Regions from separate parts of the Amycolatopsis sp. NPDC004625 genome, predicted to be linked through region 3. Evidence: riboswitches for the same ligand, from Rfam matches in the RefSeq annotation. Region 3 holds a riboswitch; each other region holds the start of a gene.
The links. Region 3 has a riboswitch for S-adenosylmethionine ahead of ABZW17_RS33275 (aminotransferase class V-fold PLP-dependent enzyme). Riboswitches for the same ligand answer to the same signal wherever they lie in the genome.
Positions count from the first base shown of each region.

Region 1: another riboswitch for S-adenosylmethionine. It lies ahead of thrC (threonine synthase); the one in region 3 lies ahead of ABZW17_RS33275 (aminotransferase class V-fold PLP-dependent enzyme).
Region 2: another riboswitch for S-adenosylmethionine. It lies ahead of ABZW17_RS11805 (ATP-binding cassette domain-containing protein); the one in region 3 lies ahead of ABZW17_RS33275 (aminotransferase class V-fold PLP-dependent enzyme).

Region 1 covers NZ_JBEXKX010000002.1:121,331-126,571, reverse strand. Annotated here, with positions in the region: gene ABZW17_RS02355 (DMT family transporter) at 1-221, opposite strand, end outside; gene rpsT (30S ribosomal protein S20) at 536-796, shown strand; gene holA (DNA polymerase III subunit delta) at 1,160-2,140, opposite strand; SAM riboswitch class I at 2,288-2,421, shown strand; gene thrC (threonine synthase) at 2,435-3,700, shown strand; gene ABZW17_RS02335 (ComEC/Rec2 family competence protein) at 3,895-5,241, opposite strand, start outside.
Region 2 covers NZ_JBEXKX010000008.1:152,370-157,610, reverse strand. Annotated here, with positions in the region: gene ABZW17_RS11820 (TatD family hydrolase) at 1-275, shown strand, start outside; gene ABZW17_RS11815 (transglycosylase family protein) at 485-1,909, shown strand; gene rsmA (16S rRNA (adenine(1518)-N(6)/adenine(1519)-N(6))-dimethyltransferase RsmA) at 2,076-2,912, shown strand; SAM riboswitch class I at 3,038-3,128, shown strand; gene ABZW17_RS11805 (ATP-binding cassette domain-containing protein) at 3,338-4,351, shown strand; gene ABZW17_RS11800 (4-(cytidine 5'-diphospho)-2-C-methyl-D-erythritol kinase) at 4,422-5,241, shown strand, end outside.
Region 3 covers NZ_JBEXKX010000037.1:7,996-13,236, reverse strand. Annotated here, with positions in the region: gene lspA (signal peptidase II) at 1-617, opposite strand, end outside; gene ABZW17_RS33280 (hypothetical protein) at 641-1,249, opposite strand; gene ABZW17_RS33275 (aminotransferase class V-fold PLP-dependent enzyme) at 1,266-2,600, opposite strand; SAM riboswitch class IV at 2,640-2,754, opposite strand; gene ABZW17_RS33270 (potassium/proton antiporter) at 2,833-4,311, opposite strand; gene ABZW17_RS33265 (metalloregulator ArsR/SmtB family transcription factor) at 4,409-5,092, opposite strand; gene ABZW17_RS33260 (penicillin-binding transpeptidase domain-containing protein) at 5,155-5,241, opposite strand, start outside.

The sequences.
Region 1 (5,241 bases), on a different contig from region 3:
AGGACCGAGGTCACGACGGCGGCGACCAGCCAGCTCCACTGTGGACGGTCGGTTTCCACGACGAGCAGCACGACGGTGACGGGCAACAGCAGGACGGCGGAGGCGGTGTAGTAGAGCCAGACGAACTGGGTGCCCCCGGAGGTGACCCGCTTGGCGGCGAGGTTCCAGACGGCGTGCACGACGGCGGCGACGAGCACGAGGGACAAGGCGGTGGCGTTCACGGGACCCCTTCGGGTTTTCGCGCGTGCGAAAACCGGGTCCTCCAGGCTTTTGCCCCGTCAGATGAACGACGGGCCGTCCGGGCCCGCCGACGGTGCCGCTCGGACCAGCCCCGCCGGCCCTGGTTGTGGACTGCAGGCGCAGGCCGGCGACGGAACCCTAGGCACTACCGCCGCCCACCGTACTCCCGCCGCCGGCCCGGCTGTTAGAGTGGACGCTCGCTGCCCGTGCGGCATTCCGTAATGGAGGAAACCCGGTTTTACCGGGGCCACTTCAGCGCGGCGGCGATCTCACCGAGTGAAACAGGAGTTGCCCTATGGCCAACATCAAGTCGCAGATCAAGCGCATCACGACGAACGAGAAGGCGCGTCAGCGCAACCAGGCGATCCGGTCCTCGGTGAAGACCGCGATCCGCAAGGTCCGCGAAGCGGCGGAGGCCGGCGACAAGGCCAAGGCCACCGAGCTGCAGCGCGACGCCGCCCAGAAGCTGGACAAGGCGGTCTCGAAGGGCGTCATCCACGCCAACCAGGCCGCGAACAAGAAGTCGGCGCTGGCGAAGCGCGTCAACGCGCTCTGAGCTGGTTTGATTTCTGGGAAGGCCCCGGCTTCGGCCGGGGCCTTCTTCATGCGCGGGGTAGGGGGTCGGGGGCGCGTGGGGTGGCCGGGCCTTTCGCCGCGAGCCAGCCGCCCGGTAAGGGCCGGGCGGGTTTCCGGCGTTGCTCTGCGGCAGTCGCCTTGAGGACCGCGTTTCCCGCAGCTCGGGTCCGTCCCGCAGCGGTCAGCGGGTCGCCTCCGGCGCGTAGCTCGAGTCCGCCCGCACGCTCGGCGGCCGCATCGAGAACCGCGCCCTCCAGCGCGCGGCCCAGCGGTCGCCCGCAGGCCCTCCAGCGCCTGGCCCGCCTACAGCACGTGCCCTTCAATGCGTAGCTCGGCGCTGCGGTCAGCGATCGCCCTTGGCTGCGGCGACCTCGAGGACCGCTCGCTCCAGCGCGTAGCCCGGGTCCGCCGCCACACCTTTGACCTCGGCGTTCAGCCTCGCCACCACGCGCATAGCCACCGCCAGGCCGTCGGGGTTCCAGCCGCGGGACTGGCCCTGGGCCTTGCGGATCTTCCACGGCGGCATGCCCAGCTCGCCCGCCAGCTGGTTCGGGTTGCCCCGGCCGGCGCCGGAGACCCGGGCGATCGTGCGGACCGCGTCGGCCAGCGCGTCGGCGACCAGGACGTGCGGGACCCCCAGCTGCATCGCCCAGCGCAGTGACTCCAGCGCCGCCGCTCGGTCACCACTCACCGCCTTCTCCGCGACCGCGAACCCGGTCACGTCGGCGCGGCCGCGGTGGTAGCGGCGGACCGCCTCGGCGTCGACGGCGCCGTCCGTGTCCGCGACCAGCTGCGTCGCCGCGGAGGAGAGTTCCCGCAGGTCGGAGCCGACGGCGTCGATCAGCGCGGCGACCCCGGCCGGGTCGATTTTGCCGCCCACCCGGCGCACCTCGTGGCGCACGAACTGCTCCCGCTCGGCCGGCTTGGTCAGCTTCGGGCACTCCGTGACCTCGGCTCCGGCCTTCTTCAGCGCCGCCGGGAGCGTCTTGCCCGCCTTGCTGCGGCCACCGCCGGTGTGCACGACGACGAGCACGACCCCGTCCGCCGGGTCCTTCAGGTAGCTCGCCACGGCGTCGGCCAGCTCCTGCGAGATGTCCTGGGCCGACTCGAGGACGATCACCCGGCCCTCGCTGAACAGCGACGGACTGACCAGTTCGGCCAGCTCGGGGGCTGTGAGATCGGACACCCGGGCCCGGGTCAGCTCCGCCGTCGCGTCCATCGCGCGGGCGGCCGCGAGCGTTTCGCGGACGGCCCGCTCGATCAGCAGTTCTTCCTCGCCCAGCACCAGGTGCAGCGGGGCCGGGGCGGTGGCTTGCGCGGTCACCCCGGAATCTTCTCACTTGCGCTGTCGTGCCCCCGCTCCGGTGATGTCGACCGGCCACCGTGGCACGGCCCGCGCGCGATGTCGTACGGTGTAGCCGAGGCAGCCGCCCCGGGGAGATCCGGCGTGCGTGCACCGACAACCGAATACCGCTCATCCAGAGGGGCAGAGGGAACGGCCCGACGAAGCCCCGGCAACCGGCGTACAGCCTGTCATCCCGCGATCGCGGGGTAGCTGACGACCACGGTGCCAATTCCGGCCCGCTTCGGCGGGGCAGATGAGGAAAGGAACCTCGCGATGACCGCCACCCTCGGCACGACCTCCACCACCAAGACCCCGGATCTCGGTCCCGCCGTCGAACTGGTGTCGAAGGAAGAGGGCCACCGGCAGCCGCTCGCCCCGGAGTTCGTTTCCGCCGAAGACTTCTCGCCGCTCGAGGTCGCCTACGACTTCGGCCGTGTGCGCCGCGAGGACATCGAGGCGGGCCCGAAGAACATCTGGCGCTACAAGAAGCTCCTCCCGGTTCCGTCCAACGTCGAAGAGATCCCGAACACCGAGCCGGGCGCGACGCGGCTGGTCCGCGCCGACCGCCTCGCCAAGGAACTCGGCCTCAAGCGCGTGTGGGTCAAGGACGACACCGGAAACCCGACGCACTCGTTCAAGGACCGCGTGGTCGCGGTCGCGCTGGCCGCGGCCCGCGAGTTCGGGTTCGAGGTGCTCGCGTGTCCGTCGACCGGCAACCTGGCCAACGCGACGGCCGCCGCCGCGGCCCGCGCCGGCTGGCGGTCGGTCGTGCTGATCCCCAAGACCCTCGAGCGCGCCAAGATCCTCACCACCGCGGTCTACGACGGCGACCTCCTCGCCATCGACGGCAACTACGACGACGTCAACCGCCTCGCCACCGAGCTCGCCGGTGAGCACCCGAAGTGGGCGTTCGTGAACGTGAACGTCCGGCCGTACTACTCGGAGGGCTCGAAGACGCTGGCCTTCGAGGTCGCCGAGCAGCTCGGCTGGCGCATCCCGCCGCAGATCGTCGTCCCGATCGCCTCCGGTTCGCAGCTGACCAAGGTGGACAAGGGTTTCCGCGAGCTGGGCCAGCTCGGCCTGGTGGAAGCCAGCCCGTACAAGGTGTTCGGCGCCCAGGCGACCGGCTGCTCCCCGGTGTCGGCGGCCTTCCGCGAAGGCCACGACGTGGTCCAGCCGGTCAAGCCGGACACGATCGCCCGCTCGCTGGCGATCGGCAACCCGGCCGACGGCCCGTACGTGCTCGACATCGTCAACCGCACCGGCGGCGCGATCGAGGACGTCTCGGACGAAGAGGTGGTCGAAGGCATCCGCCTGCTGGCCCGCACCGAGGGCATCTTCACCGAGACGGCCGGCGGGGTGACGGTCGCGACGGCGAAGAAGCTGGTCGAGACGGGCAAGCTGGACCCGGACGCGGAGACGGTCCTCCTCATCACCGGCGACGGCCTCAAGACCCTGGACGCGATCGAGAACCACGTCGGCCCGAAGGCGACGCTGCCGCCGTCGGCCGCCGCGGTGAACAAGGCCCTCGGCTACTGAGCCACCGCCCGGGGTGGGTGGGCAGAGCTTGCCCACCCACCCCCGGCAAGCGGTTCGGCGACGAGGCAGCGGTCTGAGCACGGCTACCACGCTCGGCCCTGTGGGCAGCTTCATCAGCCCACGGGCGGCGGTCCCTCGGCCAGTTTCGCCGCGCCACCAGGCCCGGCCGAGCAGCACGGCCTGCCCGCCGCGGGTCAGCGGCGCGGCGGTCCGCGGGGCTCGCCGCGCCGCGCTAGTGCCGGGCCTGCCGGGTCGGGTACCACAGCCGTGTCGCCGTCGAGGTCCGTTCTCGTCACCCGGGCTCCCAACGCCGTCAATGTGTCCAATGTGGACTTGTTCGGGTGGCCGTACGTATTTCCCGCGCCGACGCTCACCAACGCCACCCGGGGCCCCACCGCCGCGAGGAACGCCGGCAGCGAGTATCGCGAGCCGTGGTGGGGAACTTTCAGGACCTCCGCTCTCAAGTCTCCGATGTCCGCCAGCAGGTCCGCCTGTGCCGCCAGCTCGACGTCGCCGGTCAGCAGGACCCGGCCGGCCGGGGTTTCCGCGCGCAGCACCACGGAACTGTTGTTGATCGTGGTGCCGTCCTGCTGCCCGGGTGAGCGGGACGGCACGTACCGCGGGCCGAGCACGTTCAGGGACAGCCCGGGCCACTCCAGCCGCTCCCCCGGGCTCAGCTCCACCAGCGGCACCGCCTGCCGGGCCGCTTCCGCGGCGACCTGCCGCCACGCCCACTCCGGCGCGCGCCCGGGCCCGACGGCGATGGCGCCCACCGCCCGGCCGTCGAAGACCGAGGGGAGCCCGCCGATGTGGTCGGCGTGCAGGTGGCTCAGCACCAGCAGCGGGATCCGGTCGACGCCCAGCCGGTGCAGGCACTCGTCGACCGGGCCCGGCTCGGGTCCGGTGTCGATGACAACCGCGCGGCCGGGCGACGCGGTCGCCAGCACGACGGCGTCACCCTGACCGACGTCGCACTCGACCACCGCCCAGTTCCGCGGTGGCCAGCCCGGCGCCAGCACCTTCACCGGCACGAACACCAGCAGCGCCCCGACGACGAGCACGGCCAGGAGCACCCGCACGCGCCGGTGCCGCGCCGCGAGCACCAGCGCGCCAAGGGCGGCGGCCGCGAGGAGCCCGCCCACCCAGCCGCCGGGCCAGGTGATGACCGCGCCCGGGGCCCGTGCGCCGTGCCGGGCCACCGTGATCAGCCAGCGGGCTTCGGGATCGGCCAGGTGCACCAGGACCTTCCCGGCGCCCGGCCACCACGGACCGGTCAGCGTCGCGAGCACGCCCAGCACCGTCGCCGGCGCCACCACGGGGGCGGCGAGGATGTTGGTCAGCACCGAAACCAGGCTCACCGAGCCCGCCATGCCGGCGAGGACCGGCGCTGTCACGAGGAAGGCCGCCAGCGGGATCGCGAGCCCTTCGGCGAAGCCCGGCGGGATCCCGCGGCGGACCAGCGCACCGGCCCAGCGGGGCGCGAGCAGGACGAGCCCGGCGGTGGCGCAGACCGACAGGGCGAACCCGAAGTCCGTGGCCAT
Region 2 (5,241 bases), on a different contig from region 3:
TTGTCCTTTCCTTCGCGGGAACGGTGACGTTCAAGAACGCGAAGGGGCTCCACGAGGCGGCCCGGCTCTGCCCGCCCGGGCAGTACCTCGTCGAGACCGACGCGCCGTTTCTGACCCCCCACCCGTTCCGTGGGCGGCCGAACGAGCCGTACGGCGCTGCCTACACCGTCCGTCACCTCGCGACGCTCAGGGGCGAAGCTGTCCACGAAGTCGCCGAATCGGTCCGGACCACCGCCGAGCGGGTGTACCGACTCCCCAGCGTCACCTGGGGTTGAACGCATTGCGACAACAGGGTTCCCGGCTCGGCCACCTGATGGAGTGACGGGGATCACGACACTCCGGGGGGTGTTTGCGCAACCCGCCGCGACCCGTTACTGTCCCGTGATCGTGCCGGTCGGACCTGCGCTCAGCAGTTGCCGAACGTCACGCCCAGTCGTAGAGACGGCGCCCCCGACCGTCGTCTCGTGAAAGGGAACGATCCCCGGTGACAGGTAGCAGACAGGCTGGAGCGCGCTCCGCCGTCCTCGAACGCAGTCATTTCGAGGACACGGCATACGGCCAGCTCGACTTCTCCGACGACCCGAACATCACGCAGCAGGACATCCTGGCCGCGCTCGGCCCGGACGCCGACGCGATGATGGCCGAGATCGACGTCGACGTCGACGAGCTGATCCGGCTCATCAACGCCGAGACGACGTACCTGCCGCCGATCGTCATCCCGGACGGCCTCGAGGAGGACCGCACCGCTTCCCCCGAAGCGCGTCGTGCGGCTCTGGACGAGGGCCTCCGCCAGACCACGAAGGTCTGGAAGCGCCGGTTCCTCAAGGGCGCCGTCCTCAGCGTCATGATCAGCGTCGCCGGCGGCGGCGCGGCCGCGCTGGCGATGAACAAGAGCATCACCGTCGACGTCGACGGCCACCAGCAGACCGTGCACTCCTTCGGCGGCACTGTCGGCGAGGTGCTCGAAGACGCGGGCCTGTCCGTCGGCGAGCACGACTCGCTGTCCCCCTCCCCGCAGGCGGAGGTCGGCGACGGCGGTGTCATCAAGCTCGAGCGCGGCCGCCAGCTGAAGATGATCGTCGACGGCACCGAGCGCACCTCCTGGGTCCGCGCGACGCACCTCGGCGACGCCCTGAGCCAGCTCGGCATGGCCGAGACGGACAAGGCCGGCACGTGGATGTCGATGCCGAAGGACGGCGAGCTGCCCCTGCAGGGCGCCACCGTCGAGATCAAGACCCTGAAGAACATCACCCTGTACGACGGCGCCAACGCGCCGAAGCAGGTGAAGACGACCGCGGTCACGACGAAGGAGTTCCTGGGCGAGTACAAGCTCACCCTGGGCCCGGAGGACGCCGCCGAGGGTGGTCTGGACGTCAAGCTGACCGACGGCGCCGAGGTGCACATCAGCCGCACCGGCGTCTCGACGGTCACCCAGAAGGAGAGCATCGACCCGCCCGAGCAGCGCGTCGACGACCCGGACCTGGACAAGGGCAAGACCAGCGTCGAAGACCCGGGCACGCCCGGCGAGAAGATGGTGACCTACAAGGTCACGCAGAAGAACGGCAAAGAGGTCGGGCGGGAGACCGTCTCCGAGCAGGTCATCACCCAGCCGAAGCCGAAGATCATCCACGTCGGGACGAAGAAGGCCCCGACGCCGGACATCGGCGACGGCTCGGCGTGGGACCGCATCGCGCAGTGCGAGTCGGGCGGCAACTGGGCCACCAACACCGGCAACGGCTACTACGGCGGCCTCCAGTTCGACAAGCAGACCTGGAACGCCTACGGCGGCTCCCAGTACGCGGCCCTGCCGAACCAGGCCTCCCGCGAGCAGCAGATCGCGGTGGCGGAGAAGGTCCGCGACGCCCGCGGCGGCTACGGCGCCTGGCCCGTCTGCGGCAAGAAGGCCTGACACCCTTTCCGAACGGCCCCCGTCCCACTCAGGGACGGGGGCCGTCTCGCGTTGGGTGGTCTGCCGCGGCGGTCGTGAGTGGTAAGGCGGGTTCTAACCCGCCTTATCACTCACGACTACTTGCACCGAGCGGACCGGGGCGGAGCACGATGGGTAGGCTCGTCCGGTGGTTGAACTGCTGGGACCTGCCGAGATCCGGGGGCTGGCGGCCGAACTCGACGTTCGGCCGACCAAGAAGCTCGGGCAGAACTTCGTGCACGATCCCAACACCGTCCGCCGGATCGTCGAGCTGGCGGGCGTCTCCGCCGGTGACGTCGTCCTCGAGGTCGGACCCGGGCTCGGTTCGCTGACGCTCGGGCTGCTCGCCACCGGCGCGCGCGTCGTCGCCGTCGAGATCGACCCCAAGCTCGCCGAGCGGCTCCCGAAGACCGTCGCCGAGCGGGGTCCGGAAGCCGCGGAACGGCTGACCGTCGTCGGGGCCGATGCCCTGCGCGTCACCCGCGGAGAACTGGGCGAGCCGACCGCGCTCGTCGCCAACCTGCCCTACAACGTCGCCGTGCCGGTCGTGCTGCATCTGCTCGCCGAGGTGCCGTCGCTGAAGAGCGGGCTTGTCATGGTCCAGACCGAGGTCGCCGACCGGATGGCCGCCGGCCCCGGCAGCCGGATCTACGGCGTGCCGAGCGTCAAGCTCGCCTGGTACGGCCCCGCACGCAAGGTCGCCGCCGTGCCACGCTCGGTGTTCTGGCCCGTGCCGAACGTCGATTCCGCGCTCGTCGCGTTCGAACGCGGCGAAACGACGGCGTCCGCGGACCGGGACCTCCTCTTCGGCCTGGTGGACGCGGCCTTCTCACAGCGCAGGAAGACCCTCCGCGCCGCGCTCGCGGGCTGGGCGGGCTCGGCCGAGCGGGCCGGCGAGCTGCTGACGGCCGCCGGGATCGACCCGAAAACCCGGGGCGAGCAGCTGGACGTGCACGCCTTCGCCCGGATCGCCGCCGCGCGTTGAGCATCCACAGTGGAGGCGTGAAAATACGCCCCCGTCGCCCGTGATCCCGTCATCCGGACACCGCCACTCGTGTGATCTGGGCCAACAGGCTTGCGTTCGCTCCTCGGGATCGGTTTTACTCAGTACGTCCATCCCGAGCGACTGAGAGACCTGGCTCGCCGAAGTCGCAGCAACCACCCTCCACAGGGCAGGTGCTACCGCCAGGACCGATGGAGGCCGTTTTCGATGAAGAGGGTAGCTCGCCCCCTGCTCCTGACCAGGCGTCGCGTAGTCGACGAAGGCCGCCGCTCCGTGACCGCATGTCGACGCTCCCGCTGAGCTTGTCCTAGCCGGTCCACCTCTTCTTCACGCACCGTCCCAATCGGACGGACTTCGCTTGCGGCCGGGCGCCCCCGCGCGGGTGCGCCCCGTTTTCTGGAGCCTTCGTGATCACCGTCGAAAACCTGTCCAAATCCTTTGCCACCAACGGAAATTCGGTCCTCGCCCTGCGGGACGTGAGCGTCGACGTCCAGGCCGGCTCACTGTTCGGCGTGGTCGGCCCGGCCGGGTCCGGCAAGTCCGTCCTCGCCCGGTGCATCGCGCTGCAGGAGCGCCCCGACCGCGGTGTCGTGCGGCTCGACGGCCTCAACACCGGCACCCTCGACGGCCGCCGCCTCCGCGAAATCCGCCGTCAGCTCGGCGTGGTGTCCACGAAACCGGAGCTGATCGCCGAGCGCACCATCGCCGGCAACATCGCCTCCCCGCTCGAGCAGCTCGGCGTCGACGGCCCGCAGCGCCGCAGCCGGGTCGGCTCGCTGCTCGACCTCGTCGGCCTGACCCCGCGTGCCGCGCAGCGCCCCGGTGAACTGACCGTCGGCCAGCTCCGCCGCGTCGCGGTCGCGAAGGCTCTGGCGGCGGCGCCCGCCGTGCTGCTCGCCGACGACCCGACCGCCGGTGTCGACCCGGAGGAGGCCGGCGCGGTGCTCACCGTCCTCGACCGGGCCCGGTCCGAGCTCGGGGTCACGGTCGTCGTCACGACGCCGGACGCGGGCGTGGTCCGCCGGGTCTGCGACGACGTCGCGGTGCTGGAGGACGGCACCGTCGTCGAGCGCGGCTCGGTGCTCGACCTGATCTCCGACCCCGCCAGCCGCACCGCGCAGGCGCTCCTGCCGGCCATCGAGACCACCCGCTCGCAGACGGCGCGCTACGACCGCTCGGCGGACGTCGTGCTGGTCGGCTTCGCCTCGGTGGGCGCGCTGCTGCCCGAGGCCGCGGGCCGGTTCGACGTCGAGTTCGCCACCATCGGCGGCGGCCTGACCCGCATCGGCGACACCCCGGTCGGCCGCTTCCGCCTGGGTGTCCGCGGCGAGCGGGCCGACGCGGCCCTGGCCTGGGTCGCCGAGCGCGGCGGCCACGTGACGCACACCGCGCGTGGCCCGCAGGGTGTCGCCGCCGCCTGACCCCCGGCTGGTCACCGCCCCGATGCGCAGGTCGCATCGGGGCGTTTCCGCGGGCACGTAGGCTGGTCGGGTGCTCGCCGTAGTTCCGCCCCCAGTCACCGTCCGGGTCCCGGCCAAGGTCAACCTGCACCTTTCGGTCGACGACCTGCGCGAAGACGGTTACCACGAGCTGGTCACCGTGTTCCAGGCGCTGTCGCTGACCGACGAGGTGACCGTCGCGGTCACCGAAGAGCCCGGCATCGAGGTCTACGGCGAGGGGGAGGGCGCGGTCCCGACCGGCCCGGAGAACCTGGCCTGGCGGGCCGTCGAGGCGCTGGCCGCGCACGTCGGCCGCACCGGCGACCCGAAGGTGCGGGTGGTGCTGCGCAAGGGCATCCCGGTGGCCGGCGGCATGGCGGGCGGCAGCGCCGACGCGGCGGCGACGCTGGTCGGGCTCGCTTCGCTCTGGAACCTCGACGTCACGCGCGACGAGCTGGCCGAGATCGCTGCCGGCCTGGGCAGCGACGTCCCGTTCGCGCTCTACGGCGGCACCGCGCTGGGCACCGGCCGCGGCGAGCAGCTGGTCCCGGTGCTGTCGCGGCACACGTTCCACTGGGTGCTGGCGTTCGACGCCGAAGGGCTGTCGACGCCGAAGGTCTTCGGCGAGCTGGACCGCTTGCGCGCGGCGGGCAACCCGCCCCGGATCGGTTCGCACACGCCGGTCGTCGAGGCGCTGGCCTCGGGTGATCCGCGGCAGCTGGCCCTGCTGCTGGGCAACGACCTGCAGGCGGCGGCGGTTTCGCTGCGGCCGGACCTGCGCCGCACGCTGCGGGCGGGGGTGAACGCGGGCGCCCTGGCGGGCACGGTGTCCGGCTCCGGCCCGACGTGCGCGTTCCTCTGCGAGGACGGGC
Region 3 (5,241 bases):
TGCTCCTTGTTCTTCTTGTCCTTGGTCGACGTGCCGTCGTAGTCCTTGCCCAGCAGGGACAGCAGCACGATGAGCGCGCCGCCGACGCAGATCGCGGAGTCGGCGATGTTGAAGATCGCGAAGCCCTTGCCGTTGGGGGCGAAGGCCGAGATGAAGTCGACGACGTGGCCCTGCAGGCCGCCGGGCGCGCGGAAGATGCGGTCGGTCAGGTTGCCGGTGGCGCCGGCGAGCACCAGGCCGAGGCCGATCGCCCAGCCGATCGAGCGCAGCCGCCGCGACAGCCAGACGATCGCGACGACCACGGCGAGGGCGACCAGGGCGAGCACCCACGTCATGCCGGTTGCCATCGAGAACGCGGCACCGGGGTTGCGGATCACCTGCAGGTAGATCAGCCCGCCGAGGACCTTGACCGGCTCCTTGCCCTCCAGGTTCGCGACGACCAGGTTCTTCGTCACCAGGTCGATCGCCCAGAACACGACGGCGACCGCGAACACCCAGCCGACCCGCCGCTTCGGCAGCGGCTTCGCCGGGGCTTCCGGCGCCTCCTGGACGGTCTCGGGCGCCACCTCGGCGGCGGCTTCGGTGTCGGGTTCGGAGTGGCTGGGCTCGGTGCTCACCGGTCCATTGTCCACGGCGCTGGTCAGGCCGTGTCGGCGGCGGTGTCGTGGCGGCCGCGCAGCAACGCCGTGAAGGCGGCGGCGAGCAGGATCAACGCCGAACCGAGGACGCCCACCAGGTCCGCCGAGAGCACCACGGCGACCAGCGCGTACGCGGCCGCCGTCACCAGGACGAGCCGGCTGCGCTCGTACGCGGCGAGCAGCAGCAGGCCCAGCGTGGCCAGCAGCGGGCCGCGCAGCCCGTCGCCCAGCCGGAACTGCCAGGATCCGACCAGGTCGAGCAGCGGAACGGCGAGCAGCGCGCCGATCGTGCCCAGGACGAACCACCCGAGCCGGACGGGCCGCCGGGCGAGCGCGTACCAGACGGCCGTGCCGACGACCGCCACGCCGAGCGCGACCAGCCACAGGGGCCCGGCCGGCCAGCCGCTGCCCGCCGTGTGGAAATCGGCCAGGGGCAGCGAGTACGCGCGGCTGTACTCCGTCGCACCGGCCGGGACCGCCGGGGCGAGCAGGAGGTTCGCGGATACGCTTTCGCCCGGGCTGCGGCGTGACAGCAACTGCACGGCCGCCAAGCCGATCTGGGCGAATCCCAGCAGTGCCGGCGGAAACCAGGTGCGCGGCCCTCTCCCCATCGGCCCAGGCTAACGCTCAGCAGAACGGCGGCAGCTCCCGCGGGTCGCCCACCGGCGCCCAGCGGCCGTCCACCTTCGCGTACTCCCAGCGGGCTCCGCGCGCGACGATCTGCCGCAGCGCCAGCACCACGCGGTCGACGTGCTCCTCGGTGCTGCCGAGGCCGAGGCTCACCCGGACCGCCTGCTGCCCGTCTCCGCCGGTGACGCCGATCAGGCGCTTCGCCGCGATGTGGGCGCAGAACGCGCCGTCGCGGACGCCGATGCCGTATTCGGCGGACAGCACCGCCGCGAGCCAGCCCGGGTCGAAGCCGTCGACGACGAAGCTCACCGTGCCGACGCGGTCGACCGGCGCGTCGAACAGCCGCAGTTCGGCGCAGCCCGGGATGCCCTCCAGGCCCTTGCGCAACCGCGCGAGCAGCGCCTGCTCGTGCGCCACGACCGCGTCCCAGCTCGCGCTCAGGGTTTCGCACGCGACGCCGAGGGCGTACACGCCGACGGTGTTGGGCGAGCCGGCTTCGTGGCGCTCCGGGCCGGTGTTCCAGACGACGGCGTTCTCGGTGACGAGCTTGGTCGCGCCGCCGCCGGCGAGGTACGGCCGGGCCGCGCGCAGCCAGTCGGCGCGGCCGATCAGCGCGCCGGCGCCGAAGGGCGCGTACAGCTTGTGGCCGGACACGGCGACGTAGTCGACGTCCAGTTCCCTGATCGAGAGCCGGCGGTGCGGGGCCAGCTGGGCGGCGTCGAGCGCGACGCGGGCGCCGTGTTTCCGGGCCACCGCGGCGATTTCGGCCACCGGGAGCAGCTCACCGGTCACATTGGACGCTCCGGTGACGACGACCAGCCGCGGGCCCTGCGGGGCGTCCGCGAGCGCTTCGTCGACGGCGGAGACCGCGGCGAGGCGGGTGCGCGGGGTCGGCAGCCGGCGCACGTTCGGCCCCGGCCACGGCAGCAGCGCGGCGTGGTGCTCGGTGTCGAACACGATCACCGTGGTGTGCCGCGGCAGGCTGCGGGCGAGCAGGTTGAAGGCGTCGGTCGTGTTGCGGGTGAACACGACGGTGTCGGTCCGCCGCGCGCCGACGAAGCGGCGCAGGACGTCGCGAGTGCGCTCGTAGAGTTTCGTGGAGACCTGCGAAGCGAAGCCGGCACCGCGGTGGACGCTGGCGTACCAGGGCAGGAACTCGTCGACCTTCGCACGGACGGCGTCGAGGCAGGGGGCGCTCGCCGCGTGGTCGAGGTTGGCGTAGCCGATGTCCCCGCCGGTCACCAGCGGGACGCGCAGAGCCGCGCCGGCCACGGCCGGAACGTCCGGCACGGCAACGGTTTCGGGCTGGGTGCGGTCGAGGGCGAGAGTCATCGGGTGCCTCCTCGGCGATCCGGGGGACCCCCGGCGAGGGGCCCGCGCTTGCCCGTCGCACGGCGCGACCGGCCCGGTCTTCACCCGGGGCACCCCACCGCGGTAGGAGGGTTGCCGGCCAGCAAGCCGGGGCTTCGCGCTGGCACTCATGACCTGGTTCGAAAGGTAACCGAGAGCGCGTCCGGGCGCCAACCCCCGTCGCACATTCTGAGACGCCGCTCACAGAGCGTGCTCAGCGCCCGGACTCGCCCTTCCAGCGGGCCAGGCGCCCGGCCCGGTCGACCGCGCGGAGCCGGCGTTCGACGGCGTCGCGGACCGCGCTCGTCGTCACGACCAGCAACTGGTCGTTCTCCTGCAGCCGGCTGGTCTTCTGCGGCGTGAAGCCCGCGCCGGACCGCACGACCAGGCTGATCGTGGCCCCGATGGGCAGCCGCAGCTCGGACAGGTACACGCCGTGCAGCTTCGACCCCGGCTGGATCCGGACCTGCAGCAGTTCGGCGCCCAGCTCGTCCAGCGGCGCGGAGTCGACCTCGATCTCGTGTGCCTCGGACTTCTTGGCCAGCCCGAGCCGGCGGGCGAGCGGCCCGAGCGTGGCCCCCTGCACCAGCGTCAGCACGATGACCAGCACGAACACCGCGTCGACCAGCCGCTGGGCGCCGGGCAGGTCGTGCGACAGCGGGATCATGGCGAGCACGATCGGCACGGCACCGCGCAGCCCGGCCCACGACAGGAACGCCTGTTCCCGCCAGGGCAGCCGGAACGGCAGCATGGACAGCACGACCGAGATCGGCCGCGCCAGCAGCAGCACGACGGCCCCCGCGACCAGGCCCGGCACGATCGCGTCGAGCAGCCGGCCCGGCGAGGCGAACAGGCCGAGCAGCACGAACAGCCCGATCTGGGCCAGCCAGCCGAGCCCCTCGGCGAACGACAGCGTGTCGGACCGGTGCGGCAGCCGCGAATTGCCGAGCACGAGCGCGGCGACGTAGGTGGCGAGCAGCCCGGACGCGTGCAGCAGCTGCCCGGACGAGTAGGCGACGACGCACACCGCGACCGTCGCCAGCGGGTACAGGCCGGTCGCCGGCAGCGCGGCCCGGCGCAGCGCGAACCCGCCGAGCCAGCCGAAGGCGAGGCCGATGACCAGGCCCGCCGTCAGCTCGTAGACCACCAGCAGCGGCAGCGTCCAGTCCACAGTGGTGCCTTCGGCCAGCACCACGACGGCGATGTAGGCCGGCGCGTCGTTGATCCCCGACTCGAGTTCGAGCGCGCCGGTGAGCCGTTTTCCGATGCCGGCCGTGCGCAGGACGGAGAACACCGCCGCCGCGTCGGTGGACGCGAGCACCGCGCCCCACAGCAGCGCGAGCCGCCAGTCGAGCCCCAGCAGCCAGTGCAGGGCCGCGCCGGTGACCGCGACGCTCACCACGACGGCTACTGTGGACAGTGCGATTCCGGTGCCCAGCGCCGGTTTCACCGCCGACCACCGGGTCGTCAAGCCACCTTCGGCGAGGATCATGACGAGCGCGGCGAGGCCGAGCGACTGGGTCAGCTCGGGGTTGTCGAACCGGATGCCGAAGCCGGCTTCGCCGAGCAGCACGCCCATCGCGAGGTAGAGCAGCAGCGAAGGGAGGCCGAGCCGGATCGAAACGCGCACGGCCAGCACGGAGGCGAGCAGCACGACACCGCCGACGCCGAGCAGCACGGGGAGCTGGTCCATGCCGCCTCCCTCCCGAGTGCCGTGGGGCACTCAGAATAGTGAAGCGGTGGGGTTAACTCGTTCGTGTACCGCTGCCCCGCGGCGGACACCCGGTGTGTTAAGGCCGGACCAACGCGCCGAGGTCGACGCCCAGGGCCGCGAACGGCTTCTCCGCCGCCGGCCGCACCTTGACCGCGCGGTGGCCGTCCCGGCTCACCCAGCCGGCGTCGACGGCCCGGTCGAGCAGGGCCGCGGGCAACGCCCCGGCCAGGTGATCGCGGCGTTCCGTCCAATCCAGACAGTCACGCAGCAGCGGCCGCCGCCCGGCGGCGACCGGCACGCCCAGGGTGTCCAGCACCGCGCGGCCGCGCGGGGTCAGCGTCAGGCCGTCCGCGGTGTCGACCAGGCCGGTGGCCAGCATGCCGTCGCGGAGGGCGACACCGAGCTCGCCGGCGAGGTGGTCGTAGCAGGTGCGCGCGAACCCGAGCCGCCGCGCCCGCAGCGACGACTTCAGGCCGGTCACGGGCCGGTGCTCGGCGTGCTGGGCCAGGTGCTCGATCAGCTCGGCCACGCGCGGGTCGGCGATCCGGACGTAGCTGGCCCGCCCCTGCTTGACCCGGGCGACGAACCCGGCGCCCGCCAGCCGCGTGACGTGCTCGCTCGCCGTCGACAGCGCGATCCCGGCCGCCTTCGCGAGCTCGCCGACGGTCCAGGCGCGCCCGTCGAGCAGCACGAGGCACATGGTGGCCCGGCTCGGGTCGGCGAGCACCGCGGCCACCTCGGCCAGCGCGATCGTCTCCATGCCCCCACGCTACGACCCCGGCCCTTCGCCCGCGGCCGAACCGTCGTACCGGACCGGTCGGGTCAGAGGGGTTTGAGGAACTTGGCGGCGAGCTGGACCGCCGGGCCCGAGTCGTTCGAGTCCTCCAGGACCACGGCGAAGGCGATTTT